DNA from 4 places in the Erwinia sp. L03-1 genome. Region 3 is predicted to be linked to each of the others. Evidence: predicted binding sites of a transcription regulator. Region 3 holds the regulator's gene; each other region holds the start of a gene.
What was found. The regulator LexA, encoded in region 3, represses DNA repair genes until DNA is damaged. The targets are predictions, from matches to a motif close to TNCTGTATGTACATACAGNA.
Positions count from the first base shown of each region.

Region 1: mutH (DNA mismatch repair endonuclease MutH) is a predicted target of LexA. The motif match lies at 3,040-3,059, and genes of this name have one in related genera.
Region 2: sulA (SOS-induced cell division inhibitor SulA) is a predicted target of LexA. The motif match lies at 4,034-4,053, and genes of this name have one in related genera.
Region 4: dinG (ATP-dependent DNA helicase DinG) is a predicted target of LexA. The motif match lies at 6,373-6,392, and genes of this name have one in related genera.

Region 1 covers NZ_CM178762.1:811,808-819,199, forward strand. Annotated here, with positions in the region: gene AC4PCC_RS03740 (NADP(H)-dependent aldo-keto reductase) at 1-795, opposite strand, end outside; gene AC4PCC_RS03745 (YgdI/YgdR family lipoprotein) at 981-1,196, opposite strand; gene AC4PCC_RS03750 (TerC family protein) at 1,350-2,060, opposite strand; gene mutH (DNA mismatch repair endonuclease MutH) at 2,119-2,805, opposite strand; gene rppH (RNA pyrophosphohydrolase) at 3,493-4,017, shown strand; gene ptsP (phosphoenolpyruvate--protein phosphotransferase) at 4,030-6,276, shown strand; gene lgt (prolipoprotein diacylglyceryl transferase) at 6,524-7,392, shown strand, end outside.
Region 2 covers NZ_CM178762.1:2,846,105-2,853,496, reverse strand. Annotated here, with positions in the region: gene AC4PCC_RS13220 (AAA family ATPase) at 1-1,374, opposite strand, end outside; gene matP (macrodomain Ter protein MatP) at 1,559-2,014, shown strand; gene ompA (porin OmpA) at 2,079-3,149, opposite strand; gene sulA (SOS-induced cell division inhibitor SulA) at 3,498-4,013, opposite strand; gene AC4PCC_RS13200 (TfoX/Sxy family DNA transformation protein) at 4,228-4,836, shown strand; gene yccS (YccS family putative transporter) at 4,851-6,995, opposite strand; gene AC4PCC_RS13190 (YccF domain-containing protein) at 6,998-7,392, opposite strand, start outside.
Region 3 covers NZ_CM178762.1:4,311,436-4,318,827, reverse strand. Annotated here, with positions in the region: gene plsB (glycerol-3-phosphate 1-O-acyltransferase PlsB) at 1-513, opposite strand, end outside; gene AC4PCC_RS19815 (diacylglycerol kinase) at 642-1,010, shown strand; gene lexA (transcriptional repressor LexA) at 1,118-1,726, shown strand; partial or broken gene AC4PCC_RS19805 (MATE family efflux transporter) at 1,864-2,716, shown strand; gene AC4PCC_RS19800 (CsbD family protein) at 2,963-3,172, shown strand; gene zur (zinc uptake transcriptional repressor Zur) at 3,444-3,962, opposite strand; gene AC4PCC_RS19790 (conjugal transfer protein TraF) at 4,440-5,684, shown strand; gene dusA (tRNA dihydrouridine(20/20a) synthase DusA) at 5,869-6,861, shown strand; gene pspG (envelope stress response protein PspG) at 7,007-7,228, shown strand.
Region 4 covers NZ_CM178762.1:2,996,375-3,003,766, forward strand. Annotated here, with positions in the region: gene rlmF (23S rRNA (adenine(1618)-N(6))-methyltransferase RlmF) at 1-529, opposite strand, end outside; gene AC4PCC_RS13820 (flavin reductase family protein) at 654-1,283, shown strand; gene AC4PCC_RS13825 (5' nucleotidase, NT5C type) at 1,424-1,945, shown strand; gene AC4PCC_RS13830 (M20 aminoacylase family protein) at 2,025-3,182, shown strand; gene ybiB (DNA-binding protein YbiB) at 3,195-4,166, opposite strand; gene dinG (ATP-dependent DNA helicase DinG) at 4,187-6,349, opposite strand; gene AC4PCC_RS13845 (DUF3750 domain-containing protein) at 6,505-7,272, opposite strand; gene AC4PCC_RS13850 (hypothetical protein) at 7,157-7,392, opposite strand, start outside.

The sequences.
Region 1 (7,392 bases), 1.4 Mb from region 3:
GTAGCGCGTAAAACGGCTGAACAGGGTATTACGCGCGCCCGCGGGTTTCGCACCGTTGAGGTATTTTCCACTCAGCGTACCAAAGGCCAGGCTCGAGTAAGCCAGCAGCTCTACCCCTTCGTGCTGGCTGATTTCCGCCAGGCCCAGTTCAAAGCTGCGGTTTAGCAGGCTGTAGGGGTTCTGGATGCTGACAATGCGCGGCAGCTCGTGCTTTTCAGCCAGCTGCAAATAGCGCATCACGCCCCATGGCGTTTCATTCGAGACGCCGATATAGCGAATTTTGCCTGCGCGGACCTGCTCATTGAGGGCTTCGAGGGTCTCCAACAGCGTCACGGGCGCCGTATTATCACTGTATTCATAGTTCAGCTTGCCAAAGAAATTGGTCTGACGCTGGGGCCAGTGCAGCTGATAAAGATCGAGATAATCGGTGTTGAGACGTTTGAGGCTGGCATCCAGCGCTTCGCGGATATTCTTACGATCCAGCGCCTGCTGTGGTCGGATAGAGGCATCGGCGCCGCGAACCGGGCCGGCCACCTTGGAAGCCAGTACGATCCTGTCGCGGTTACCGCGCGCCTTCAGCCAGCTGCCAATATATTTTTCGGTTAATCCCTGTGTTTCAGGGCGCGGCGGCACCGGATACATCTCGGCGGTATCAATCAGGTTAATACCGGACTGCACGGCTAAATCGAGCTGCGCGTGCGCATCGGCTTCGCTATTTTGCTCACCAAACGTCATGGTGCCCAGCCCCAGAGAACTGACTTCCAGGCTGCTGTGGGGGATACGGTGATAGTGCATTTGCCGGCTTCCTTTTTCATTATTAAAAGCTGAACCTGAACATCGCGCTGCGGATGCTGACACAACGCTGCGCGTTACGATCCGGCACCTGACTATAACCGTCGGGCGCAGCAGGGGGAAGGGGGGATTAGTCGGGAAATGTTTCTCGCGCCACCGGCGAAGGAATACAGGTGGCGGTAATGAACTTATCGCTCAACGATGGAGGAAACGTCGTCACCGTTGATTTGTAATTCGTGGCCGGATCGATCGGTATATTTCACCAGTCCGGTCTCTTTATCAATCTCAGGCTTACCCTGGGTCATAATCATCTTGCCATCCCTGGTTGCCATCACGTAATCGCTGCTGCACCCGCTAACCAGTAAGGCCAGCATCAGCGCCACCGCGCCAAACATATATTTCATTCTCCGCTCCCGTAAGCCTGTGACTGGAGCAGTAGTAATAGCGCATAAAACGGTAAAAGGTAACCGTATCACTCTGAAAATGCGTAATGAGCACGGGCCGCCATTGACTTTTTGGCTAACATCTCCGTGGCAGCCCGGCCTAACCCGTTGAATTCAGGCCGTGCGTCGGTTAGCGCGCAGCAGGTTGAGGCACTCCACGACCATCGAGAAAAACATCGCGAAATAGATATAGCCTTTTGGCACATGCAGCTCAACGCTTTCGAGGATCAGGGTGAAGCCCACTAAAATAAGGAAGGCCAGCGCCAGGATTTTAATCGAGGGATACCGCTCAACAAATTCACCAATGGATTTCGCTGCAAACATCATCACGCCCACCGCAATTACCACCGCCGCCATCATTATAATCAGGTGATCCGACAACCCTACCGCCGTAATGACCGAGTCCAGGCTGAAAATAATATCCAGCAGCACGATCTGTACGATGGCACCCATAAAAGAGTTAACCTGGGTTTCATGCGTTTCGTCACTGCCTTGAATGGTGTCGTAGATCTCTTTACCGGATTTCCACAGCAAAAAGAGTCCACCCGAGAAGAGGATCAGATCGCGTGCGGAAAAAGGGTGTTCCATCAGGGTAAATAGCGGCGTCGTCAGGCGCGTAATCCAGGCGATGGAGGCGAGCAGGGCAAGGCGCATTAGCATTGCGCCCGCTAAACCGGTGCGGCGCGCGGCATTTTGTTGGTTTTTCGGAAGCTTAGCCACAACCAGGGTGAGGAAAATAATATTATCAATACCGAGGACGATCTCCAGAATCGTCAGCGTGCCCAGTGCCAGCCAGGCGTTCGGATCTGCAATCCATTCAAACATACAGGCGTCTTATCCTAAACGAAAGTTAAACGAGGAGTATACGCATCAGTACGCTAAGCTAAAGCAAAAAATGGCGGGCCAGCAGCGAAGCCGTGAAGTTTTTCTTCAGATAAAAACCACGAGGCAGAGTCGCAATCGGTTGACCATTTTCACCAATGCCTTCGGTAAGCGCCTTACTGTTGGCGGCTTTAGGGCGGATCTGCAATACCTCGCCGTGCCGGGCGGTAATCCGTTCAACCTGACCCAGTACAATCATATCCATCAGCTCTTCCCAGTCTCGCCGGAGCTGAGCTTCTTCTTCCCGATCCGGGCTCCACAGCAGCGGTGCACCAACCCGGCGCTGCGCCAGCGGTATGGCGCGCTCGCCCTCGACCGGCACCCACAGGACTCTCACCAGCTTATGACGCACATGGCTGGTCTGCCACACCACGCCGCTATTGCCGGTAAGGGGAGCGACACAGACAAACGTGGTCTCCAGCGGACGGCCCCGCGCATCAATGGGGATCGTTTTTAGCTCTACGCCAATCTCCGGAAAATCCTGCTGGGGCTTACTGCCCGCGCTGGCGCCCAGATACATTTCCAGCAGCATCCCCACCCAGCCTTTATCTTTTTTCAAATTCTGCGGAATGGGAAGGCCGGCCCTTTGCGCCAGTTCACCCAGCGTATAGCCCGCCAGACTGCTGGCGCGTTCGAGCAGCAGATCTTCATTTTCCGGCGGGGGCAGGGGGATGAAATCAGGGGACATGAATAACTCCCGGTTGTTGTTCAAAAAAACAGCACTCTTTTCTGCCGCAGTAAAAGTTTGTTCCCGGGCTGCGGAAAACAATAATAATAGCATGATAAACAGCGCTTTTTTATCTTTGCAAAAGGGGGGAACGTCAGCACGGCAGGATCTTATGCCCCGGTTGTCAGCCACAATGAACAGGATCTCACCCCCTGTTATCCACAGAAAAATGGGATAACTCATGATTTACCTTAACACTGTTTCGATTTACAGCCTTGACGGCGGCACTTTTACCATATTTCAGCCAATTTATGCCTGGGATACCAGCATAACCTGTGGATAAAAACTCCAGTGCTCGATCTTTCACCAGCTAACGATCTTTCTAAGCTGTGGGCAGTTTGATCCCCCCCTTAATCAGCGTGAAATGCAGATAAATCCTATGCACGATAAGGGGTTAATGTCATCTCAGCGAGACGGCTGTAAAGGGCTTCAGAAAGTTTTCCCCAAACGGTAAATGAGTTCTGCACAAAGCTATCCACAGAAAAGGTGAATAAGATCGGTCAAAATCGACGATTTCTGTTTATAACTTTGTTGAGCGGTGTGAGTTATCCCTTATCAGGCCCCCATTCAGGGTGTAAAGCAGTGGTTTACCGCCTCTAAGGAGTATGAAACAATCAGAACATCCGAGTTTTAGTTTGAGGTAGTCCAGTGATCGATGATGATGGCTACCGCCCGAATGTTGGTATCGTAATTTGTAACAGACAGGGACAGGTGCTGTGGGCCAGGCGTTATGGTCAGCACTCCTGGCAGTTCCCGCAGGGGGGGATCAACCCTGGCGAGACGGCGGAACAGGCCATGTACCGCGAACTCTTCGAGGAAGTTGGCCTTCATCGTAAGGATGTTCGTATTCTTGCCTCAACCCGAAACTGGTTACGATACAAATTGCCAAAACGTTTGGTGCGTTGGGACACAAAGCCGGTGTGTATCGGCCAGAAACAGAAATGGTTTCTACTGCAGCTTATGTGCAATGACGCGGACATCAACATGCAGACCAGCAGCACGCCGGAGTTCGACGGCTGGCGGTGGGTCAGCTTCTGGTATCCGGTTCGCCAGGTTGTCTCTTTTAAACGCGACGTCTACCGCCGGGTCATGAAGGAGTTTTCCGGCGTGGTCATGCCGTTACAGGAGATCCCCGTACAGCGAAATGCGCTCTATCGACGGAAGAGAGGTTAGGCCACCCGGATTATGCTCACACAGCTACGCGAAATAGTTGAAAAAGTTGCGGGCGCCCCACGGCTTACCGAGGCGCTCGATATTCTGGTCAACGAAATCTCTCTGGCGATGGATATCGAGGTCTGTTCGGTTTATCTGGCCGATCATGACCGCCGCTGCTATTACCTGATGGCTACCCGCGGGCTGAAAAAACCGCGTGGTCGTACGGTTGCGCTGGCCTTTGACGAAGGGATCGTCGGGCTGGTAGGACGGCTGGCCGAGCCGATTAACCTGGCAGATGCGCAGAGCCACCCCAGCTTTAAATATGTTCCTTCCGTAAAAGAAGAGCGCTTTCGCTCGTTTCTTGGCGTCCCCATCATCAGCCGTCGCCAGCTGCTCGGCGTGCTGGTGGTCCAGCAGCGTGAGCACCGACAGTTTGACGAGAGCGAAGAGTCGTTTCTGGTCACGCTCGCCACGCAGATGGCGGCGATTCTTTCGCAGTCGCAGCTTAACGCGCTGTTTGGGCAATACCGACAAACCCGCATAAAAGCGCTGGCCGCATCACCCGGCGTCGCCGTGGCCGAAGGGTGGGTGGACAGTACGCAGCCCTCGCTGGATAACATCTTTGCCGCCTCTACGCTGGATGCGCAACGCGAACGTGAGCGGCTGTCGCTGGCGATGGATGAGGCTTCAGCTGAATTCCGTCGCTACAGTAAACGCTTCACGGCGGGGGTGCACAAAGAGAGCGCGGCGATCTTTGATCTTTACTCGCACCTGCTGAGCGATGCCCGCCTGAAAAAGGATCTCTTTGCTGAGATCGATGCTGGATCGGTTGCTGAATGGGCGGTCAAAAAGGTCATCGAAAAATTCGCTGCCCAGTTTGCCAGCCTGCAGGATAGCTATCTGCGCGAACGCGCGGGCGATCTGCGCGTGCTGGGGCAGCGGCTGGTCTTTCACCTTGATGATACCATTCAGGGCACCAATACCTGGCCTGAGCGCTTTGTGCTGGTGGCTGATGAGCTGACCGCGACCACGCTGGCCGAGCTGCCGCACGACAGGCTGGCTGGCGTAGTGGTCAGGGATGGCGCATCCAATTCCCACGCGGCCATTATGGTCCGCGCCATGGGGATCCCAACGGTGATGGGCGCTGATATCCAGCCTGAACTGCTAAATGGCAGGCTGCTGATCGTCGATGGCTATCGCGGCGAGCTGCTGGTGGATCCGGAACCGGTACTGGTGCAGGAATACCAGCGGCTTATCAGTGAAGAGAACGAGCTGAGCAAGCTGGCAGAAGACGTGGTTGAGCGGCCGGCCCTGCTAAAAAGTGGCGAACGGGTGAAGGTGATGCTTAATGCGGGCCTGAGTGCCGAGCATGAAAAGTCGCTTGGCAGCTGGGTGGATGGCGTCGGGCTGTACCGCACTGAAATTCCCTTTATGCTGCAAAACGGCTTCCCCTCGGAGGAGGAGCAGGTGGCACAGTACCAGGGCATGCTACAGCTGTTTCTGAGTAAGCCGGTAACGCTGCGCACCCTGGATATCGGAGCCGATAAGCAGCTCCCGTATATGCCGATCAGCGAAGAGAACCCCTGCCTGGGCTGGCGGGGGATCCGCCTGACGCTGGATCAGCCGGAAATTTTCCTCGTGCAGGTCCGGGCAATGCTGCGGGCCAACGTTGCCAGCGATAACCTCAGTATTCTGCTGCCGATGATCACCAGCATTGATGAAATCGACGAGGCCAGGCGGCTGATCGACCGCGCCGCGCGTGAGGTGGAAGAGATGCTGGGATACGCTATCCCGGTACCGCGTATTGGCGTGATGATTGAGGTTCCCTCAATGATCTTTATGATCGGGCATCTGGCGCAGCGCGTTGATTTCGTCTCGGTGGGGACCAACGATCTCACGCAGTATCTGCTGGCGGTCGACCGTAACAACACGCGGGTAGCCAGCCTGTATGACAGCCTGCACCCAGCGGTATTACGGGCCTTACAGACTATCGCGGCGGAGTGCGAACGGGCGGGGCTTGAGCTCTGCCTGTGCGGTGAAATGGCGGGCGATCCGATGAGCGTCACGCTGCTGGTGGGGCTGGGCTTTCATCACCTCAGCATGAACGGCCGCAACGTGGCGCGGGTGAAATATCTGCTGAATCATATCGACCTGGAGCAGGCCCGCAGGCTGGCCGGGCAAAGCCTGGAGGCCACGACGGCGGCTGATGTCCGTCACCTTGTCTCCGCTTTTATGGAGCGAGGCGGCCTTGGCGGCCTGATCCGTGGCGGTCGTTAGGGCGCTGTCCACCGGAAGCAGTAAAGCAGCGTAAACCCGTCGTGGTAAGGCGGGTACGAGCTGGCTCGCAGAAGTCTGCATAAAAGTCCCGGCGACGTACTTTGAGGCCAGCGGCTTACAAAGTTTACAGTTCCCACAAACCGCAATAATCACGGCTGTGCTATGATGCGCGCCTTAAAGCGCTGCGCGCACTGGTTGATTAATTCCGTCGCCTGCTGGTCAGGACAGACATTAACAATGGTGAAAGATGACTAACGGCTATCTGGCTTTCCCCCAATTTGATCCGGTAATTTTCTCTATCGGCCCGATTTCGCTGCACTGGTATGGTTTGATGTACCTGGTGGGCTTTATTTTTGCGATGTGGCTGGCGGTTCGCCGCGCGAACAAGCCCGGCAGCGGCTGGAAAAAAGAGGAAGTTGAAAACCTGCTCTATGCGGGTTTTCTCGGCGTATTCCTTGGCGGCCGCATCGGCTACGTTCTGTTCTACAACCTGCCGCTGTTCCTTGATAATCCGCTCTATCTGTTCAAAGTCTGGGACGGCGGCATGTCGTTCCACGGTGGCCTGATTGGGGTTATCTGCGTGATGCTGTGGTTCGCCCATCGCACCAAACGCAACTTCTTTCAGGTATCTGACTTTATTGCTCCGCTGATCCCCTTCGGCCTGGGCGCCGGTCGCCTGGGTAATTTTATCAACGGCGAACTGTGGGGACGGGTGGCACCGGATCTCTCCTGGGCGATGCTCTTCCCGGGTTCAAGAAGTGAAGACGTGGCGCTGGCCGCGACTCACCCCGAATGGCAGCCACTGCTGGCCACCTACGGCGTGCTGCCGCGTCACCCTTCGCAGCTTTATGAGCTGGCGCTGGAAGGCGTGGTTCTGTTCATTATTCTCAACCTGTTTATCCGTAAAAGCCGCCCTATGGGGGCCGTGTCCGGGCTTTTCCTGATTGGCTATGGCGCGTTCCGGATTATCGTCGAGTTCTTTCGTCAGCCGGATGCGCAGCTCGGCCTGTTTGATAACGCCATCAGCATGGGCCAGATACTCTCTCTGCCGATGATTCTGGCGGGTGTGATTATGATGGTATGGGCTTACCGTCGCCGTACACAGCAGCATGTGAG
Region 2 (7,392 bases), 1.5 Mb from region 3:
TTGCTGAGTCAGCGGCTGGCTGGAGAGTGCGCTGATTAACGCGCAGAGTTCAGCCAGGGAGGCGCTATCGCCGTCAACTTCCGAGTAGGACTGTTCAAATACCACTGACGCAGAAAAGGGCAGCTGCTGCTCCAGTTCCAGCTCTGCAATCAACCACGCCTGCATGATCATCATGCCCTTCGCATGAATATTGCCACCCAGTTCGGCTTTGCGCTCGACGTCGGTGAACTCGCCGTCGCCAACATGAACCACGCAGCTGATGCGCGACGGTTCGCCGAAGGCACGGGGATGGCCAGGAAACTCAATCACTGACAGGGCATTGATCTGCCCAATCATTTCGCCTTCCGTCTCTATGAGTATCTGATCGAGAAGAATTTCATCCCGCACGCGCTCGGCCAGAAAGCCTTCGCGCCACTCGCGCATTTCCAGGGCGTTAAGGATATTTTCCCCGCTCAGGCTGTTATCCTCGCTGTACATCGCTGCTTCATGGAGCTGGCGTGAGATCCAGGCCGGACAGAGCGGTAACGTGTCCTGATCGCCGGTATAACGTACGGCTTCACGGATCATTACCGGCCAAAAATCTTCTTTAATCGGCCCATAATCATGACTGACGGCGATGTCACTAAACCATCTCAGCCAGAGGATGAACTCTTCGGCATCGACGATTTGAATATTATCTTCAAATTCGCCATACAGCGAGAGAGCGGCGAGTTCTGGCTCCATTTCCTGGAAATCTGCCAGTACATCGCGGTCGCCGGTGAGGACCAGACGGAACTGCATCGGCATTGAAGGAATAGCCGCGGGTAACGGGCGGGTTTCATCAGGAGAATGCCAGTCGAACTGACCGGTGGCCATGATCTTTTTCAGTCGGAGCCAGAGCAGCGGCTGAGCCAGCAGTGCGCGCAGCGAGAGAATCAGCGTGCCGCCGTTAGCCTTGTGAACCAGGCCGGGTTCTGGAATGAGGGTAGTCTGCTGCAGACGAATGCAGCCAAAAAGCTGTTCAGCTTCAATCCAGTCTGCACGATGAATACCGCCCGTGCTGGCGAAATTATCTTCAGGTGTGACGGCAGTCTGCCAGCTGACTGACATCCCCTCAACCTGATAGTGACCGCCATAGAGCGAATCGTCATCCTCCTCAGCGAGGCGGGTGAGCTCGTCCTGCAGGAGTTTTTGATATTCAATATTTTCTGGCGTCTTGATTAACATCAGCGGAAATGCCGCTGGCGTTTGCAGAAGCAGGCTCAGACCGTTAAACAGGCGCGCTTGCACCAGAGCAAAACAGCTGCCGTCGGCTTCAAAAGCCTGCGAAAAAAGGGGCTGGACGCTTTCGATATCGGGCTGTAAAGCACGCCATTCTAATCTGTTATTGGTCAAAGTTATCGTATTTTTCTAAAATGAGTAAAAGCGGCATTATACAAGATTTCAGCCTGTTAAGCACCGGGGACATGTGTTTCACCTGATGTTCAGATCGCAATGGCGCGAACATCCTTGTTTTGTGTGCGGCTGCGCGATAAAAACTGTTATTCTTAACCCGTTATATAGTCAGCATGAGATTCCGATGAAATATCAGCAACTGGAAAATCTTGAAAGCGGTTGGAAATGGAAATACCTGGTAAAAAAACACCGGGAGGGTGAGGCGATTACGCGCTATCTGGAAAACAGCGCGGCACAGGTTGCTGTCGACGAACTTCTGGCTATGGAAAACCGACCGGTGGATGTGCTTATCTGGATAAGCAAGCATATCAATCCTGCGCTTGAAAACAGAATGAAGCAGACCATTCGCGCTCGTCGCAAACGGCATTTCAATGCTGAGCATCAGCACACCCGTAAAAAGTCGATCGATCTGGAATATCTGGTCTGGCAGCGACTGGCGGGGCTGGCCCAGCGGAGAAGCAGCACGCTTTCAGAAACCATCGTGCAGCTGATTGAGGATGCAGAACGAAAAGAGCAGTATGCGAACCAGATGTCATCTCTCAGGCAGGATCTTAAGGCCATATTAGGTAAGCCAGACTGAATTCCAGCAAGAGTTCTAAAAAGAAAACCCCGCCGGAGCGGGGTTTTTTTATCAAAGAAAGAACTTAGCTCTGTGGCTGAGTTACAACGTCTTTGATACCTTTAACTTCGATTTCTACGCGACGGTCCGGAGACAGGCAGTCGATCAGAGCCTTACGGCCTTTCACGCTGTCACAGGTGTTGCCGGTAACTGGGTTAGATTCGCCCATACCGCGTGCAGAGATCTTGTTAGATGGGATGCCTTTAGAAACGAGGTAGTCAACGACGGACTGAGCACGTTTCTCAGACAGTTTCTGGTTGTACTGCTCAGAACCGATGCGGTCTGTGAAGCCCAGAACGACGACTGAACCGTCTTTAGGATCCAGTGAGCTCAGCTGGGTGTACAGCTGATCCAGAGCCTGCTGACCTTCTGGCTTCAGAGTAGCCTTGTTGAAGGTGAACAGAACGTCAGACTTCATGGTGAAACGCTTGGTTTCAACAACTGGAGCCGGAGCAGGTGCTGGAGCCGGAGCTGGAGCAGCATCATCCTGACCGAAACGGTAAGAAACACCAACGCTCAGCATGGCGTTATCAGGACGCGTACCAACGGTACCTGCATCACCGATGTTGTTAACCCACTGGTAGTCCAGACGGGTTGCCCAGTTTTTGGTCAGTGCGTATTCAACACCAACAGCTGCCAGCGGAGAAACGCCGGTGTCGTGGTCGCTGATACGGTTGCCAGTCAGGGTGTTCTGCTGAGTAGAGTCTGCACGCCATACCATACCACCCAGACGTGTATAAACGTCCAGATCGTCAGCAATTGGGTAGCTCAGTTTAGCAGCCAGCTGAATGCCCTGTGCTTTGAATGCGCCGTTTACGTTGTTGCCTTTGTGAGGCATACGACCCAGCCAGTCATAACCCAGTTCGAAGCCCAGGTACTGATTAGCCTGATAACCACCGAATGCACCAGCGCCAAGCTGGCTCTCGTGAGTTGGGCCATCATTGTTGGAATAACCGTTACCGTAGTAACCAGTGTCGTGGTACTGAGACCAGCCCAGTTTAGCACCGGTGTACCAGGTGTTATCTTTCGGGGCGGCCTGCGCTACGGTAGCGAAGCCAGCCAGTGCCACTGCAATTGCGATAGCTGTCTTTTTCATTTTTGCGCCTCGTTATCATCCAAATAGGCAATGAGCTTTCATTAGCTCTTTGATTAAATCCTTCGCCGGGTTATGAAGCTCGATTGTGACTCATCCAAAAAATGGTGGTTATTGAGCACCCTGGCGACGTAAAGTCTACAACGTACCAGCAAAGTTACAAGTATGATGTGAGCGACAACAGCAAAAAAAGTTCCTTCCGCACACAAATTTTCACATTTGTGGACAGGTTTCATCCTAAAAGAAGAGGTTTTAAGAGCTGCTAAACCATTGTTGTGCCGCGCCAGCCCATTATCAGCCGCTATTCGCGGGCCTGATGGAAAATAATCATGAGAAAATTCTTATTTTTACTTAATGATACAAAGTAGAGTGAATTTTTATCCCGTTGCACGGTCTGGAGATAACGATTTTTGTCCGATCGGGCCGCATGATCAATCCCAGAGCATTTCCTGCAGAAGCCGCATGCTGAAGTCTGAGGCGATCTTCCAGCGTAATTTCACCGGGCAACCAGCCCAGAACCACACTGTAATTGCCGGTTTGCAGCGCTTTAATCATCGCTTCAACGGTAGTGATAGCGCCTGACTGACTCACCTGCATGACTTTATCCAGCGGTAAACCCGATTGCATTAGCCAGCTGCGGCTCAATTTTTGCTGAGGCGTTAGCCATAGCTGCCAGCGCGATTGCGTACCAAGCTGCTGAAGCAGAGGCAGTAACAGCATTTGCGTCATGCCTGGCTGGTTTTCACTGTAGTTCAGTTCGCTGATCAGGCCTGTTGCGCCCTCAGTCTGAGATGTGTCACCGGCACAGGCTGAAGTTGAATTAAAAGCAGCGGTGCGAACACGTGGCTTCAGAGAATGAGTATACATAATGGCTTCGCTCTCAGGGTTACTGTATGAATATACAGTATAGGCAGGGTGGGTAAAGATCAACCTTATTTTTTTGAAAATGCCTCGCAAAAAAGAAACGTAAATGTCCTTCCAGGCAATTATTCATTGAACCCTTAACGTCGATTGCATACTTTCTACAGCGCAGGAAAGAAAAAGTTTTACGTAAGGACGGCTTTGGCACAAGGAGAGAGAAATGCATGATTCAAAAGTAAAAATTGAGCAGGCTAAGCGTGACCTGGCCGCATTAGGACATATCGACAGTCGCAGCCAGTTTGGCGGTTACAGTCTGTCAGTGGGGAAAGTGGTTTTTGCGCTCATCGCCGAGGGGGAACTTTATCTGCGTGCCTGTGAACAGGCTAAGCCCTATCTGGTTGAGCGCCAGATGGAACCTCTCTGTTTCAACAAAAGAGGAATACCGGTGACGCTGGATTATTATCGCGTTGATCCGGCGCTCTGGTGCCAGCAGGAGCAACTGATCGCTTTGTCCAAACTTTGCCTGCAGGGGGCGCGTAAGCATCGGGAAGGGGTTTTACAGAACCGGAGACTGAAGGATCTGCCCAACCTGAGCTTACGTCTTGAACTCGAACTGAGAAGGGTAGGGATCAGCAGCGTACAAATGCTGAGGGAACAGGGGGCTAAGGAGAGCTGGTTAAAGCTCCGGGCCTGTAATAAGAACCTCAGCATCAGCGTCCTGTTTGCGCTTCAGGGGGCGATACTGGGGCGTCATCATCAGGCGCTGCCTGATGACATTAAAGAAGAACTTCGGGAGTGGCACCGGATGACGCTCCGGTGCTCACAATGAAGGTACGGATACCCCTAAATCTTATTAATGAGGACCTGCTTTCTCAGCTGCGCTAGTTCGGGTAGGAGCGCAATAAGTAAGCCGACCTGTTGCAGAATGAGAGGCTCTTTCGTCTCCGGGTCGGCTTCCATGGTTTCAATTCGCTCAGAAAGGCATGCCAGTGCGTCTGTGGCTTTTACCTCATCAACGCTTTTAACCTGTAGCACGTCGTCAACATAGCAGACAGCATCCTCCAGTACTTTCAGCATCAGTTCATGCTGAATTTTTTCCCGGTGAGCGCCCAGCGCCGAGATATAGCTGAGAAAGGAGTGATTCAGACACATCAGACGAAAGGCCGCTTCCCGCAGGGGGGCATCCGCATTTTTCTCGGCAGAAATCGCCGACACGACAGATGCCAGCTCAGCGTCGCTGTTATGCGCATCACGGCGCGCAATACGATAAGCAAGGCGATTATCTTTACCCTGATGGTATTGCACCAGGATGGCATCAAGATAGCGACAGTTGGCGCTCACCGCCTGCTCAGCGACGGCGGAGAGCCGCCTGAAGCGCCAGTCGGGCCAGATAAAGGCAACAGCCAGCCAGGCGAGCGCGCATCCCAGCAGCGTATCAATAATTCTCGGCAGAGCGACTTCATATCCCTCACCCAGTAGATTGAAGCAAAACAGTACCAGTAAGGTAATAAACATGGTTGCATGGGCATACTGAGACTGGCGGAAGGCGAAAAACAGTACGCCGGTCACCACGATAAGGATCAGTTGCCCCTCAACCGAAGGCACCAGCCACAGCAGCGGCAGGCCGATGATGATACCGATAACCGTGCCCGCGATACGCAGAGCCAGCCGTCTTTTGGTGGCATTGTAATTAGGCTGGCAAACAAACAGACTGGTTAGCAGTATCCAGTAGCCATGTTGAAGTCCAGTTACCTGAATAAAGGTATAACCTGCGCAGAGCAGAAGTGACATGCGAACGGCGTGTCTGAATAAAGGCGATTCAGGGGAAAGGTGTCGACTCAGCCGCAGCCTGATATCGGCCCAGCCCGTGAGCCCTTCACTGGAAAGCGTGCTGTCGTGGCTTTGCGTGCCAGCAGCCTGAAGCTGTTCGGATTCGATTGTGGCCAGCTGTGCGTCGACGGCCCGCAAATTGTTCAGCAAATAGTGCATGGCTTTCACTTCACCACTGGCGGGCTGTGTGTTCTTTAGCCTGTCCAGCGCGGCCTGAAGATGAACAAACACCCGCTCAAACCGGCCATCGTGCTGGTAAGTTTCCCGCATCAAAATGCAGTTGGCCAACTGACGGCAGGCACCGGCCTGCATGGATAGCAGGCGCTGAAAGCGGAAAAGAATATCGCTGTAGCGATACTCCTGACGCAGCGCGTGATACTGGACGTGCGAGGAACTGGCGCGTTCATGGATATCCTGAGCCACAAAATAGTAGTGCAGCGTCCGACGCGTACCACGCTGCCCCCGGTCTCCCCGCAGGCGGGACTGGATTGAGATTTTTGCCTGATTCAGCGTGGCAACCAGCTGACTGTTTGCCATTGCAACCTCTATCAGGGTGTCGCTGTCGCCCTCTTCGGCATCAGGATCGAACAGGCCTGCCTTGGCATCAAGATAAAGTGCCAGCCCCTCATAGCATCGGGCCATATTCTCCTGGAGCGGACGAATAGGGAAAATGACGTGGCCGGTCAGCGTTAACAGGTTGTACCAGGCAGCGCCCACCAGCAAAAGCACGGGCTGGAGATACCACTGGGGGAACAGACCTATCCCTAACAGGGTATAGATAGCAATGAGCAAGGCACCAAACGCAATGGTGGCGTAGCGCTGGCCAAGCGCTCCCAGCAAAATAAACCCCCAGGTTGACACCGCCAGGCCAGCGGTAAACAGCCAGGGCTGGGGGGAAAGGAGTTCGACGGAAACCGACGCTACGCAAAAACAGACCAGGGTGATAAGCAGGTTTCGCAATCTGCCGCTCAGGCGATCGTCCAGATCGGCCAGCGCAGCGGCGACCACGCCAAGGGTTAGCGGAATGGTCCAGGTTATTTGATTTAACCACCAGGGTAAGCCGGTGGTCCCCGCAAGGGCGATAAATATCCGCAGGTTGTAAAGCAGGGCACTATTGTAGGCATAGCGCCGAAGGCCGCGCGTAAGCGTGATTTGCATAGTCAGTTAAAACGGCGGCGGGCATTGGCTTCACGGGCAGCCTGAGCCACTTCAACCGGAACCACACGGCGGCCCACTGGCCAGAGCGCGATAGCAGCAATCTTAAAGTTGGCAATGCCCAGAGGGATGCCAATCAGGGTGATGCATTGAGCAATGCCGGTCAGAACATGCATCACGCATAGCCACCAGCCGAAAAGAATAAACCACAGCACATTTAGCAGTGTTCCGCCCGAGTTCAGCACCGCGCTCTTCCGGTCAGGATACAGCTCGTCAACGTGCACCGCTTCATTGCCAAAAGGCACAAGGGAAAGTCGGGTGATTTCCCAGCAGGAGCGGGTTAACGGCAGCGTGACGATAAAAACCACGCTCAATACCGTGGCCAGCAGCCAGCTGAGCG
Region 3 (7,392 bases):
CATCGGCGAAAAGCGCACGAAGCTGTCACGGCCCAGCCACAGTACGGCGAAGAACTTTTGAATGCCGTTAAGCACGCGAAGATGGGGCTGACTCTCGCCCTGAACCTCACGGCCAGGGGCGCGGCCAAACATCACCGATACCGGGACCATCTGCACGTCCAGCAGCGGGTTGCTGCGGTGCAGATCCAGATATTCGTGAAACAGCTTTACCGATTCAATATTCGGCACAAAATAGGGGAATACGCGCGGACCGTCATGAATAAAGACATGGCGGGGCAGCACTGTCCCATCGATTTCCAGCGGATCTAAGGGATCGGGGAGATCCTGTTTGCGACACTGTTCACGTAGCGCGAGCAGATCGGCCTTTGAATCGTAAGGCAGCACATACATAATAGGGCGCGACGTATCAAGCCCCAGTTCAGCGACCGGCTCGGCGGGGATCGCCTTACTCTTTAGCAAGAATTTAACCGGTAAATTCAATAGGTTATAATATAAATTACGCCAACCTGACATAGACAACATGAAGCCTCTTGTTAGCAAAGCGCGGCAAGCATACCAGAAAGCGCCAGTGAGATCTGTGGTGTTGCAAAATGTGCGCCACCCAGACATTGACGTTAAACAGTTCAAAGGGTTCCCTCATTATGACAAATAACGTCACCGGATTGACCAGAATTATCAAGGCCGCAGGTTATTCGTGGCAGGGACTGCGTGCGGCATGGCAAAACGAGGCGGCTTTTCGTCAGGAAGCCATTGTGGCGCTTGTCGCCATCGTGCTGGCCTGCTGGCTGGACGTGACGCCGATAACCCGGGTGCTGCTGATCGGTTCGGTGGTGCTGGTGGTCGTGGTTGAACTGCTTAACAGCGCCATAGAAGCGATAGTGGACCGCATCGGCAGTGAGCGGCACCCGCTGGCAGGCCGCGCAAAGGATATGGGTTCAGCGGCAGTGCTGCTGACTATTCTCATGGCGATGACCACCTGGCTGATGTTGTTAGTGCCACATATGCGATAGACGTTCCAGAATCAGACAAACTGCTGTTTTTTGTCCATCTTTAGGTTTTCATTGCGCAAATACCTGTATATACTCACAGTCGACTGTATAAACAACCAGGGGGCGGGATGAAAGCACTAACGGTAAGACAGCAACAGGTTTATGACCTGATACGCGCCCATATTAACCAGACCGGCATGCCGCCAACGCGGGCAGAAATTGCCGCACAGCTTGGCTTCCGCTCCCCAAATGCGGCGGAAGAACATCTCAAGGCACTGGCACGTAAAGGCGTAATTGAGATTGTGTCCGGTGCCTCGCGCGGCATTCGACTGATGATGGAAGACGAAGAAGGCCTGCCGCTGATTGGCCGCGTCGCCGCCGGTGAGCCGCTGCTGGCCCAGGAACATATCGAAGGCCACTACAAGGTTGACCCAGGTTTGTTTAAACCCAGCGCCGACTTCCTGCTGCGCGTGAGTGGCATGTCGATGAAAGATATTGGCATTATGGATGGCGATCTTCTGGCGGTGCACAAAACCCAGGAAGTGCGTAACGGCCAGGTTGTGGTTGCACGTATTGATGATGAAGTTACCGTCAAACGGCTGAAAAAGCAGGGCAACACGGTCCATCTTCTGCCTGAAAACAGCGATTTCGAGCCGATCGTCGTCGATCTTCGCCAGCAGACCCTGTCGATTGAAGGTCTTGCCGTGGGTGTGATCCGTAACGGTAACTGGGTTTGATAACCGTTTTATCCGTTCTAACTGACTGTTAACTGACGCGCCGCTTCGCCAGCGCGTCAGTTTATCGTTGGCTACCACTCAGCAGACGATGTGTATGACAGTGACTTGCGCAGACACCCGTCGCGCAGTGGGTACCGATGCGATTTCTAAACGCTGCTGACAAAAGCCTCTGGCGGCTTGCGCTGCCGATGATCCTCTCAAATATTACCGTGCCGCTGCTGGGGCTGGTCGATACCGCTGTCATTGGCCACCTCGATAAGCCTGTCTATCTTGCGGGCGTTGCGATCGGCACCACCATCACCAGCTTCCTGTTTATGCTGCTGCTTTTTCTGCGCATGAGCACCACCGGACTGACCGCTCAGGCTTTCGGTGCCGGGTGACAAAGCTGCGCTTGCACGCGCGCTTATGCAGCCTCTCTGCATTGCGCTGGCGGGCGGACTGGCTTTTATCGCCCTGCAATCCCCTCTTACGCATCTGGCGCTGACGCTGGTCGGCGGCGATCCTGACGTGCAGTACCAGGCATCACTGTTTATGCATATCCGCTGGCTCAGCGCGCCTGCCACGCTGGCGAATCTTGTGCTGCTGATATGGCACGCGGCATGCCGTCAGGCGGGATGGGTCGCGCTGTTTTTCTCACTGCTCTATGCCTTTGCCGGGCCTTATATTGTCGCACTGCTTACCTCGATCCCTGCTTTACAGCAGCAGGCGGATCGCTACCTGATTTGGCAGGTCCTTCTGCCGGTATGCGGCGTCTGGTGTTACCTGCTGGATGGCATGTTTATCGGTGCAACCCGCGCCGCAGAGATGCGTAACAGCATGGCACTGGCGGCGCTGGGTTATGGCCTGACCCTGATTACCGTTCCGGTGCTGGGGAATCACGGTCTGTGGCTGGCGGTCACGGTTTTTCTGCTGTTAAGAGGGCTAACGCAGGGCGCGATATGGCGGCGGCACCAGCGCAACGGAACGTGGTTTTTGCCTTCGGGTCAGTGAAATGTATCTTGCATCGCCTGGTTAATCATTGATAAAAAACAGTTTTTTATCCACCCGGGCAGGAATAGTCTTAATCTGCCGCTTATTATCGTGTCGTTCCGTGCAATCCCCTCATCTTCTACTACAATTATCGTTAGGTTAAGCAGTTCAGCAGCGTTTTATATTGCTGCCAGGCGTTATGCTTAGACGATTGTACTAAATCTCTTACACCTAAAGCTCTTTACACTCAAAGTCAGGAGACACAAGATGAATAAAGATGAAGCCGGCGGTAACTGGAAACAGTTGAAGGGTAAAGTGAAAGAAAAATGGGGCAAGCTGACCGATGACGACATGACGGTCGTAGAAGGTAAACGCGATCAGCTGGTCGGTAAAATTCAGGAGCGCTATGGCTACGCAAAAGACCAGGCTGAGAAAGAAGTCAGCGACTGGGAAAGCCACAATAATCACCGCTTCTGATAAGTAAGTTCTTTTCTCTGACAGCATTAAAGCGTTTCAGGAAGATACTCCTACCCAGGCACATGGACCGTGCCGCTTAAACTCCGCATCCCCTTTTCAACCTTTACCCACACCACACCTGAGCGGCAATCATCCAAACCCTGTCCCAGGCAGTTATCATACGATCCAGGCTGAGTGGTTATCCTGTACACACCAACCTGAGCAACGATCTGCGATCTTTACCTCTTTATTGTCCTGAATGTATCTCCTGGGGGCGTTTCTCGCATTCCGGTTAGCGTCCGCGCTTTTTACCGGCATTTTGGGTGTGATCGTGGTGGCAATTGTCCTGATGGGTACAGGCCTCAACCTCGCTACAGTCCCGACATAATCCATGCGTTTCGATGATGCTATGGGACAGGGTAAAGCCTGAGTTAAGGGCCAGCGTATTCAGGATATTTTCAACCCCTTCCGCGTGCTTCTCGGCGACAGACCCGCAGCGATCGCAGATCAGCATGGCAGAGGTGTGGGAAGGTTGCTCAAAATGATGGCAGACAACGTAGCTGTTGGTAGACTCAACGCGATGAACAAATCCCTGTTCCAGCAGAAAATCCAGCGCGCGATAGACGGTAGGGGGCTTAGCCTGGGGTTCCGTGGTGCGCAGCAGATCAAGCAAATCGTAGGCGCTAATGGCCCCGTGGTGTCCGCTCATCAGCCGCAGCACTTCCAGACGCTGAGGCGTCAGTCTTACATTACGCTGCTGACAAAGTGATTCCGCTTGTGACAGGATTTTTTCAGCACTGCTAGTGGTCATTTTTCTTCCCCCTCACGCCAGATCGAATTGTTATGTTATCACGCCCGCCACAAAACGCCGAATCCCCTCGCGCACCTCTTTTGTGAATTAACCGTCAGGGGTAAGCTGCTGAAAAAATTCCAGAAATGATTGGTATTTGACTAAAGGGGCTATCATTAAGCTCTCTTAATCTGTCAGAGCATTTAGAGATATGACGTAAAAGGTCTATAAAACATCTTTTATGTAATTTGCAGCCACAAACGTTACTGACTACCTTGAGATAAGGAATAGCGGCATTTTAAGCGTAAAGGATTGAGATACCGGGCTAAACGATTAGTGTGATAACAGATAAATAAATCGGCAATGAGCTGATAAGCCCACGCATTGTTATTTACTTCACGGCAATGAATAGCTGCCTCTGTGTCCATTATGCAGGCAGTCGCACTCTTCTCGCTTACGTTAAGCGCTTTTTCCTTTTCTGGATGGGTCTACGGTAAAATGATTAAATTGATCGGTAAGTTGAACAGGCTGTCCCGGCCTGCGGTTTTCCCCGTCTTGTTCCTTGCTCCTCTGAGCGCTCTTGCTGCCGGTAATTATTATGATGCGCGTAACGATGCAATGGGGGGAACGGGCGTCGCCTCTTCCACCTACGGCACGGCGGTGCTGGCTAACCCGGCGCTGATGACAAAAGCTCAGCCCGATGATGACGTCAGTATCATTCTGCCCGCGGCAGGGTTACAGGTAACGGACAAAAATAAGCTGATTGATAAAGTCGATGACCTGACCGACAGCGTCGATCGCTACAAGGATATTGCCAGCAGTGGCGCCTTCAACTTTGCCGACTACCCGAAAATCCAGGCTGCCGCGGGCGATCTTGCCAGCCAGCTGCGTCACATAAAGGGCAATGAAGCCTCCGGCACCGCAGGCGCCGCCTTTGCCGTCACCATCCCGAATGAACAGCTGCCGTTTGCCTTTGTGACCAAAGCCTACGGCACGGCCCACATTACTGCTGCCGTCAGCCAGAGCGATATTGATTACCTGCAGGGCGTGGCCGATGGCACGATTTTTCCGCTGCCGGGCGACCAGAGTAAACTGACATCAGCAGGACTGGGGCGCGGGGCCATTGTCTATGACTACGGCATCGCCGTTGCTCATGAATTCAGTATCGCCGGGCATCCGGTGTCGTTCGGCGTGACGCCGAAGTTGCAGAGAACCTACCTGTATAACTACAGCGCCTCGGTTTATAACTACAACAAGTCCGACTTTACTAAAGGGCGCTATAAAAACTCTGATACCGGCTTTAACATTGATGCCGGTGCCGCGACCGATCTGGGCGAAAACTGGACGCTGGGCCTGAACGCGCAGAACCTGATTTCGCGCGATCTGGAGACGAAAGAGGTTAACGGCTATAAGGATACCTATCAGATCCGCCCCATCGTGACGCCGGGGATCTCTTACCATATCGATCGTCTGACCACCGCTCTGGATGTTGACGCCACGCCCACGAAGCGATTTAAATCGCAGGATGAGAGCCAGTATGCGGGTGTCGGTGCCGAGTACCGTCTGCTGAGCTGGTTGCAGCTGCGTGCCGGCTACCGTGCCGATATGAAATCCAACGATACAAACGTGGTCACCGCCGGTTTTGGCATCTCTCCCTATAACCGCGTCCATCTGGATCTGGCGGGTATGAAAGGCGACGACCATACCTGGGGTGCCGTTGCTCAGCTAAACTTCACTTTCTAACGGTGGCGGCAGGGCGCACGTGCTGTGCGTTCCTGCCAACACGTTATGCATCCCGCCACGCCTGCCCCCCATCACTTCCTGAGGCGACACACTCAACGCGCGGTGTTAATGATTGCGGCATCAAGCCGTGATACCATTGCACACATTATCATCGTTTATTAAATATACCGAGTTTGCGCGCTTTATGACCCAGAACCTACCTGCACACCGCTTTTCTGTCGCGCCGATGCTCGACTGGACCGATCGCCACTGCCGCTATTTCCACCGCCAGCTGACGCGTCAGGCACTGCTCTACACCGAGATGGTTACCACCGGCGCCATTATTCACGGCAAGGGGGACTATCTTGCCTGGAGTCAGGAGGAGCAGCCCGTTGCCCTTCAGCTGGGAGGCAGCGATCCCGCTGCGCTGGCCGAGTGCGCCAGTCAGGCCGAAGCGCGTGGCTATAACGAAGTGAACCTGAACGTCGGCTGTCCCTCCGATCGCGTACAAAATGGCCGCTTCGGTGCCTGTCTGATGGGGGAAGCCGGGCTGGTTGCCGAGGGCATTAAAGCCATGCGCGATCGCGTTTCAATCCCGGTGACGGTAAAAACGCGCATCGGTATCGACGAACTGGACAGCTACGAATTCCTCTGCGATTTCATTCGCCAGGTTTCAGAGCAGGGCGGCTGCGAGATGTTTATTATCCATGCGCGTAAAGCCTGGCTCTCCGGCCTGAGTCCGAAAGAGAACCGCGAAATCCCACCGCTGGACTACCAGCGTGTCTATCAGCTAAAGCGTGATTTTCCGCATCTGACCATGGCCATTAACGGTGGCGTGAAAACGCTGGAAGAAGCGAAAGCCCATTTGCAGCATCTGGATGGCGTGATGATGGGCCGTGAAGCTTATCAGAACCCCGGCCTGCTGGCTCAGGTTGACCGCGAGCTGTTTGGCGCTGAAGGCCCAGCCGTTGATCCGGTGGCTGTTGTGCGTTCAATGTATCCCTATATTGAGCGTGAGCTGGCGAATGGCACCTGGCTGGGTCATATCACCCGCCATATGCTGGGCCTTTTTCAGGGCATTCCCGGCGCGCGGCAGTGGCGTCGTCACCTCAGTGAAAATGCGCACAAGGCGGGAGCCAATATTGAAACGGTTGAGCAGGCGCTGTGCCTGGTTGCAGATAAAATCCCAACGGCGTGAATTGTTCACCACTAAATAATCAAATTGACTAACCCCGCCTGCGGGGTTTTTAACCTGACTGAATAATTTCAACAGGTTAGCGTTTTCCCTCTTCTGGCATGATTCTTGTAATACCCCTGTAGCGATTGTTAACAGGAGCCATCTGATGGAAATTTTATTTGTGCTGGGCTTTTTCTTTATGCTGCTGCTCACCGGTATCTCGGTGCTCGGTATCCTTGCTGCGCTGGTCGTGGCGACCGGGGTAATGTTTTTTGGCGGGATGCTGGCGGTTGTCATAAAAATGCTGCCGTGGCTGGCTCTGGCGGTGGTCGTGGTATGGATTTATCGGGCGAATAAAAAATCAACGCCAAAAGTGAGCCGATGGTAGTGAGCCAGTGGTAAAGAGGCGTGAGACACCGCCCTGGCACATTTAGCCCGCAATGTGGCACGGGTCACATTCCTGGACTTTGACCGGCTACTTTGGCATTCAGCCATTCTTTTTTCTTATGATTTCTGCAACCATAGGCGACTGAATTGAAATATATTCATTCG
Region 4 (7,392 bases), 1.3 Mb from region 3:
GAATGATACCGCTGAAAATAGCCTGGGGATCTTTCTGCCGACGCAGACGAACCCCACGGTTCAGCCCCGGGTTGGCGGTGATAATCGCGCTGGCCGCCCGCATCGCCTCTTCGTTGACCTCACTGCCGGTAAAGCGCCAGCCATATTCACGGTGACCGATCAGTGGATAAATGCAGTTAGCCCCGCAGCCAATATCCAGCAGGGTGAGATCGCGTGGCACAACGCCTTTGTTATCTTCGGCCAGCAGGTCCGCCAGATAATGCAGATAGTCGGCGCGGCCTGGGATCGGCGGGCAGAGAAATCCTTCCGGGATCGCCCAGCTTTCAATCTGGTAAAAGTGGTGGAGCAGCGCCTGGTTGAGCACTCTCACCGCCGCCGGATTGGCAAAGTCCACCGTCTCATCACCGTACTGATTGACCGACACAAAGGTCGCCAGCGGCGGATGGCTGGCGATCAGCGCGGGGAAGTCATAGCGTCCGCGATGGCGGTTACGTGGGTGTAGCTGAGTTTTTACGGTGGTATTTTTCATGGGCGGCTCTCTTATCTTAAGGCGCGTAAGATACCTGCTGGCGTAAAAATCGTAAACCATTCCCGGCTTTTTTCCCTGCGGGAGCGGCTATTATAGTGAGTCATTCATTTTCTGAGGAGATACCATGTCGCGTACCCGCCACTCTTACCAACCCCGGCTTGGCCACGGCCTGCCGCACGACCCGCTGAATGCAATCGTTGGCCCGCGTCCAATTGGCTGGATCAGCTCGCAAAGTGCCGTCGGTGTCCGTAACCTCGCCCCCTACAGTTTTTTTAACTGCTTTAACTACCAGCCCCCGATTATCGGTTTTTCCAGTCAGGGCTGGAAGGACAGCGTGGCCAATATTGTCGAGACCGGCGAGTTTGTCTGGAACCTGGCTACCCGCGAGCTGGCGGTGGCAATGAATGAAAGCTCCGCCAGCGTGCCGCCCGGTGAAGACGAGTTCGCCCTGGCTGGCGTGACGGCCATCCCCGGCACGCAGGTGGCGGTGAGTATGGTGGCGGAAAGCCCGGTGAATTTTGAATGCAAACTGACGCAGGTGCTTCAGCTGGAGGGCGCAGACGGCGCGAAGCTCCAGCAGTGGATGGTGTTGGGTGAAGTGGTTGCCATTCATATCGATAACGACCTGCTGGAAGAGGGGATTTATCAGACGGCTAAAGCCCATCCTATCCTCCGCGCGGGCGGCCCGAGCGCCTATTACGCCATCAGTGACGATTTGCGTTTTGACCTGGTGCGCCCGGACGCCAGAAAGTAGCGGGTTAACCGTCAGTAAATGGATGGCGCTTAACCTGCCCGGCTGCGCCGCCGGGTGGTAGCCGGGAGGCAACTGCTGTATCCTGGTCAGGCACTACAATGTCTGGCCGCTTTCAACAACAGGAGTGAACGAGAGTGACAATGCAAAGAATTGCCATCGATATGGATGAAGTTATTGCCGATTTCCACCTTAAAATGCTCAATACCGTCAACGCACATTTTTCTCTGTCGCTGACCGCCAGCGAGTTGAACCTCTTCGACCTGCGCCATAAAAACCCTGAGATGCTCAATGAGATGATGGTGCTGGCCAGCGATCCAGACTTTTTTGCCGACCTGGATGTCATCGGCGACAGCCAGCGGGTGATTGCGGAACTGAGCAAGCGTTATGAGATATTCATTACCACGGCGGCAATGGAAGTTCCCACCTCATTTAACGCCAAGTTCAGCTGGCTTAAGCGGCATTTCCCGGCCATCAGGCCCACAAATATTGTGTTCTGCGGTCTTAAAAGCGTTATCAATGCCGATTACATGATCGACGATAATGCCTTTAACTTTGAAAATTTCTGCGGTGAAGGCATTTTGTATACTGCCCCGCACAATTTGCAGGTGACCGGCTATCGTCGGGCAGATAGCTGGCAGGATATTGAGAGGATGCTGCTGTAGGCGCACGGTGCGGGCAGTCATTTTATGCTACTTTACATCAGCCAGATGACAGGACTAACACCCGGAAGGAGAGGACGATATGGCTATCCCCGTTTCGCTCATTGAAGACGCTATCGGCTGGCGCAGACAGCTGCATGCGCAGCCCGAACTGGGCTACCAGGAGATTAAAACCTCCGGCTGGGTGGCCGAACAGCTGCGCGCTGCCGGGCTTCAGGTGCATACCGGCCTGGGCGGGACAGGCGTGGTCGGTACGCTGGAAAATGGCCCCGGCCCCACCATTGGCTTCCGGGCCGATATGGACGCGCTGCCGATCACCGAATCGGGCAATCCAGCCTGGCGCTCGACGCAGCCGGGCGTTATGCACGCCTGTGGTCACGATGGACATACCGCGATGCTGGTAGCGGCGGCGAAGCATCTCAGCGCGACGCGGCGCTTTAGCGGCACCCTGCATTTCGTTTTTCAGCCTGCCGAAGAGAATCTTGGCGGCGCGCGTAAAATGGTGGCCGATGGCCTGTTTGAGCTGTTTCCAATGTCGGCTATCTATGGCATGCACAACTGGCCGGGTCTGCCCGTCGGCCATATGGCCGTAAACAGCGGCGCGATGATGGCGTCGCTGGACGCGTTTGAAATCACCCTGCACGGCAAAAGCTGCCATGCCGCCATGCCGGAAAACGGAGCCGACCCGGTGGTCGCGGCTGCCCAGCTAATTCTGGCGCTGCAAACCATTCCGGCCCGGCGTCTCTCTCCCCTCGCGTCCGCCGTGGTCAGCATCACGCAAATCAACGGCGGCGAGGCGATCAACGTTATTCCAGAGACCGTGGTGCTGCGCGGTACGCTACGCTGTCTTCAGGCCGATGTGCGGGCAAAAGTGAGGGAGATGATCGATGCCTTCGTCACCACCTTTACCGTCCCGCTGGGGATCGAAGGGCGGATCGAGTACCTGACGGACTATCCGGTGACCACCAATAACGCGGCCGAGGCGCTAAAGGTGCGTCAGTGTGCGCTGTCGCTGCTTCCGGCGGAGAACGTACACTGGGAGGTCAACCCCTCAATGGCGTCAGAGGATTTTGCCTGCATGCTGGAAGCCTGCCCCGGCGCCTATTTCTGGATTGGGGCAGATGGCGCGACGGCTTCGCCTCCGCTGCATAACGCGCAGTACGACTTCAACGATGAGATGATTGGCGAAGGCATTGCGCTGTGGAGTACGCTGGCTGAGCAGCTCCTGCCGGCAAGCTAGTCAGCATTCAGCTTAATAGCCGGCCTGTTCAATCTGCACAAGCGCGCTTTCAACATCTCTCGCTCGCCCGGTTGCCACATAACAGCAGGCAATCTGCTGACGCAGCGGCTGCGGTATCGCGATTTCACGCTGCATACAGCGCGCGATCCACGCGGCCGTGGTGGCAGCGTCCTTCTCTGCCGGCAGCGCATCGCGGCCAGTCCCACTCTCTTCCTGACGCGGCAGCAGAACAACCGGCTCAGCACCGGCGATCAGGCTGATAGCCGGGCAGCGCTGCGGATTAGCATATACCTCACCTTCCGTACCGTTAAGCAGCAGCGCCCTGCCGCCAGTGGCGTGGAAAAACTTCGCCACCCGGGGAATATACTCCGGGTGAGAAACGCTGGAGAGGCGCAGGGCCGCATCTTCGGCAAAGGGCGTGAGCAGCTTCGCCAGGGTATGCGCACTATTACGTACGCCCATCCGCCAGCGCAGAGAGAGCTGTTTTTCCAGCGGTGGGCAGAGCGTGCCGACGGAGATAAACACCAGTTCCCCCCGATTAAGTTTATCCTGCGCCTGGGCCGCATCCGTTACCGCATCAATGCCCAGCGCCCGGAAAACCGCTTCGCTGGTCACTCGGGTAGGGTCGTCGCTCACCCCATGCACCAGCACCGGAAACCCCAGCGCCGAAAGCAGCAGCGCCAGCAGCGGCGTCAGATTCCCCTGCCTGCGCGCGCCGTTGTAGCTTGGGATCACCACGGGCATGGGCCGCCCGCCCGGGGGGGTGAGACGCGTCACCCGCTCCTGCATCGCCGCATAAAATCCCGGCATCTCTTCTTCGCCCTCACCCTTAATGCGCAGTGCGATAAGCATGCCGCCCAGCTCCAGCTCGGGCACCTCGTCCGCCAGAATGTGTCGATAAAGATCGCGCGCGGTAGCAAAATCAATATCACGGGCATGATTTTTCCCGCGCCCAATCTCTTTAATAATCTGTTTGTAGTCCATGCGGTTGCTCTGTTGATTCATTAACGTTTACGGCGCGTGGTCGATTTCCTGCCGCTCAGCATCGGGCTGACCGTGGGCAGCTTACCCTCGGGCATCGCCGGTTGTTCAATCGGGAACACCGGGAGTGCGCCCAGCAGGCGGGCGCCGTAGCTTTTCGTCAGCAGACGCCGATCGTAGATAACGATTTCACCGTAGCAGGTATGGCTGCGGATCAGCCTGCCGACCTGCTGAATCAGGTTAAACGAGGCGCTGGGCAGGCTCTGCACTTCAAACGGATAGCGGCGCAGGCTTTTCAACCACTCTCCCTCGGTCAAAATAACCGGACTGTCCACCGGTGGGAAAGCAATTTTATGAATATGCACCTGAGAAAGCAGGTCGCCCTTCAGATCCAGCCCTTCGGCAAAGGACTGTAGCCCAACCAGCACGCTGGTTTCACCCTGCTCAACCCGCTTACGGTGCAGCGCCACCAGCGCCGGTCGCGGTCTGTCCCCCTGCACCAGCATCATTAACCGCAGCTCGGGCAGATAAGCCAGAAACTGATGCATCGCCCGCCCGCTGGCAAACAGCACCAGCAGTCCTTTGTGCTTTGCCTCTTTAATTTGCTGGCGGAAGAAGTGCGCCATCTCCGCCAGATGCTCGACCTCGGTAGCCAGCATCGGCTCGTAGCGCATTTGCGGTATCACCAGCCTGCCCTGCTCAATATGGTTGAAGGGAGAGTCCAGCGCGACAAAGCGATCGCTCACCTTTTCACTCAGACCGGACATCTCCTGTAGCCGCTGAAAGCTGTTCAGCGAGCGCAGCGTGGCCGAGGTCAGCACCACATGAGGAATTTTACGCCACAGCAGCTTTTCCAGCTGCTCGCTAACGCGGATCCCGGCACAGTGAAAGGTCAGGTGGGCGCTGCCCTCGCGGAGGTCGCGCGTCACCCACTTCGACACCGGCGCACCCGACGCCCGCTCCATTGCCGCCAGCCGCCACAGCTTGCTGCTGGCCTCGAACCAGCCCAGCGCCTTATTCATCTGGATCAGCGTTCGGTGCAGACGAACGACATCATACTGCCCGGACTTTTCGCTTAAATCGTTCAGCAGCGCCTCTGCCAGCCCGCGCAGGCCGTCGCTAAGCTTAAACAGCCGCGCGCACAGGGTGAGGATCTCCTCGGGCAGCAGACCCATTTCAAAGCGGTACTCCCCCTCCTGATTACCCGGCGGCAGAAACTGCGCCAGCAAATGTGACAGCTGCTGGAGCTGTTCACGCACTTCTTCACAGTGGGCTTTAAGCCGCTCCGGATTGCTTAGCGCCGGCGGCCTTTTCGGACGGAACTGCGCCATGCACTGCTCAACCAGACGGCAAAAAAGATCGAGCTGGAGCGTGGTCCAGCCAGGGGTGATATCACCGCTCATTTCCAGCGCATCGCGGGCGACGTCCGGCAAATGGTGTCCTTCATCCAGCACCAGCAGCAGATTTTTGGGCGGCGGGAGCACCGATTCCGTTTCCAGCGCCGCCATCACCAGCGCGTGATTAGCGACGACGACATCTGCCTGCTCAATTTCGCGGCGGGCAACGTAAAAGGGGCACTCGCGATACCAGTGGCAGTTACTACCAAGACAGTTGGCCTTATCAGTGCTCAAACGCTGCCACAGCGACTCTTCGATGGTATCGTCGCAGTGGTCGCGCAGACCATCCCACTGATGGCGGTTACGCTTCTGTTCCAGCCCGGTGCAGAATGCCCGCTCCTCCTTGCTGGCGGTCATATCATCATCAAGAAACAGCAGCAGATCGCCCTGCTTCTCTTCGTCGGTGGCCAGGGCAGAAAGATTGCGCGGGCAGACATAGCGTCGGCGGCCAAAGGCCGCGGTGAAACGCAGGTCGGGGATGATTTTTTTCAGCAATGGCAGATCCTTGCTGAATATCTGATCCTGAAGGGCGACGTTGGCAGTACTGACCACCAGCGGCTTTTCTTCAGCCCGGCTGACGGCAATGCCGGGGATCAGGTAGGAGAGCGTTTTGCCGACGCCAGTTGGCGCTTCAATGGCCAGATGACGACCATCGTCACCCGCCAGCGTTTTCGCCACTTCAGCGATCATCTGCCGCTGAGGAGCGCGGGAGATGAAATCAGGTATTTGCTGCTGGAGGGCCTTGTACCACTCCGCAATTTGCGCTTTTAACGCGACTGTTAGCGCCATGACAACCACATTTGTTCAGAATGGCCTGTATTTTTACACAGTATTCGGTCGGCGTCAGCTCTCCTCTGCAATCATTCGCCCGATCCCCGATATCATTTCGACTTTGACTGACGCTACCTTGCCAGAAGCGCTCATTAAGGTCCCGGAAGCACTCCTCACCCCCCCGCAGGCGCGTCGGTAATGACTTTACTCGCCCCCATCCGCCCAATAAAGGGCAGACGCAGCGCAGGCGACTTAACGTCGATACCAAAATTGAGGCCGGAAATATTGAACTCAATTCCCTCTTCCGCGCCCAGCGTCAGGCCTAAAGCCCCCAGCAGAGAGATCTGCACGCCTCTGCCCGACGGCGGCAGGCCAACCAGATTATGCAGCGGGCGGTAATCCTTCCCGATGGCATTCGCGGGCAGATCCAGCCTCAGCGCAGGCACTTTCCTGCCAATATACGCCAGAAATGTGTTGCTGTTTGGGCCGGGCCAGACGCGATAGGTATGAGGCCAGGGATAGCTTTTGATGGCGGCCTCAATATGCGGGATCATCGCCTCGGCCGCACTGCCGCGATGGTCTGCCAGCAGACGAGGGGTAGCGCCAAACCAGTAGCCGTCGGGAAGCGCGTAGTTACGCCGCACCACGTTGCTGCTGCCCCAGCTGACCACCTCGTAACGGGTGAATACCGTTTCCCCTGCTTTTTTGAAGATAATCCAGGGATGAACGGCCACCAGGCCACGCCAGCCAAAGGTCGGCGCGGTATAAACCTGCACTATCGCACTGTTGCGAAAAGCGGCCGCGTCCGGGGCAATTCCGGCAGAATCACGACGGGCGCCAGACCAACTCTGTCCGCTCAGCGCCACGCCGCTGTGGCTCGCACTGAGATAACTTTGCGCAAACGACAGCAGCAGCAGGCAGATAAAACCAATAATAAATATCTTCAAATAGAGCATGTGACGGGCCCGGGGAAGCAAAGTAAAGGGAGGGTCTTACAGAGTAGGCGATTCCGGCTGCGCCTGCCAGGGCGCTGCTACCGGCCGCGTATGATGTTACAGCAC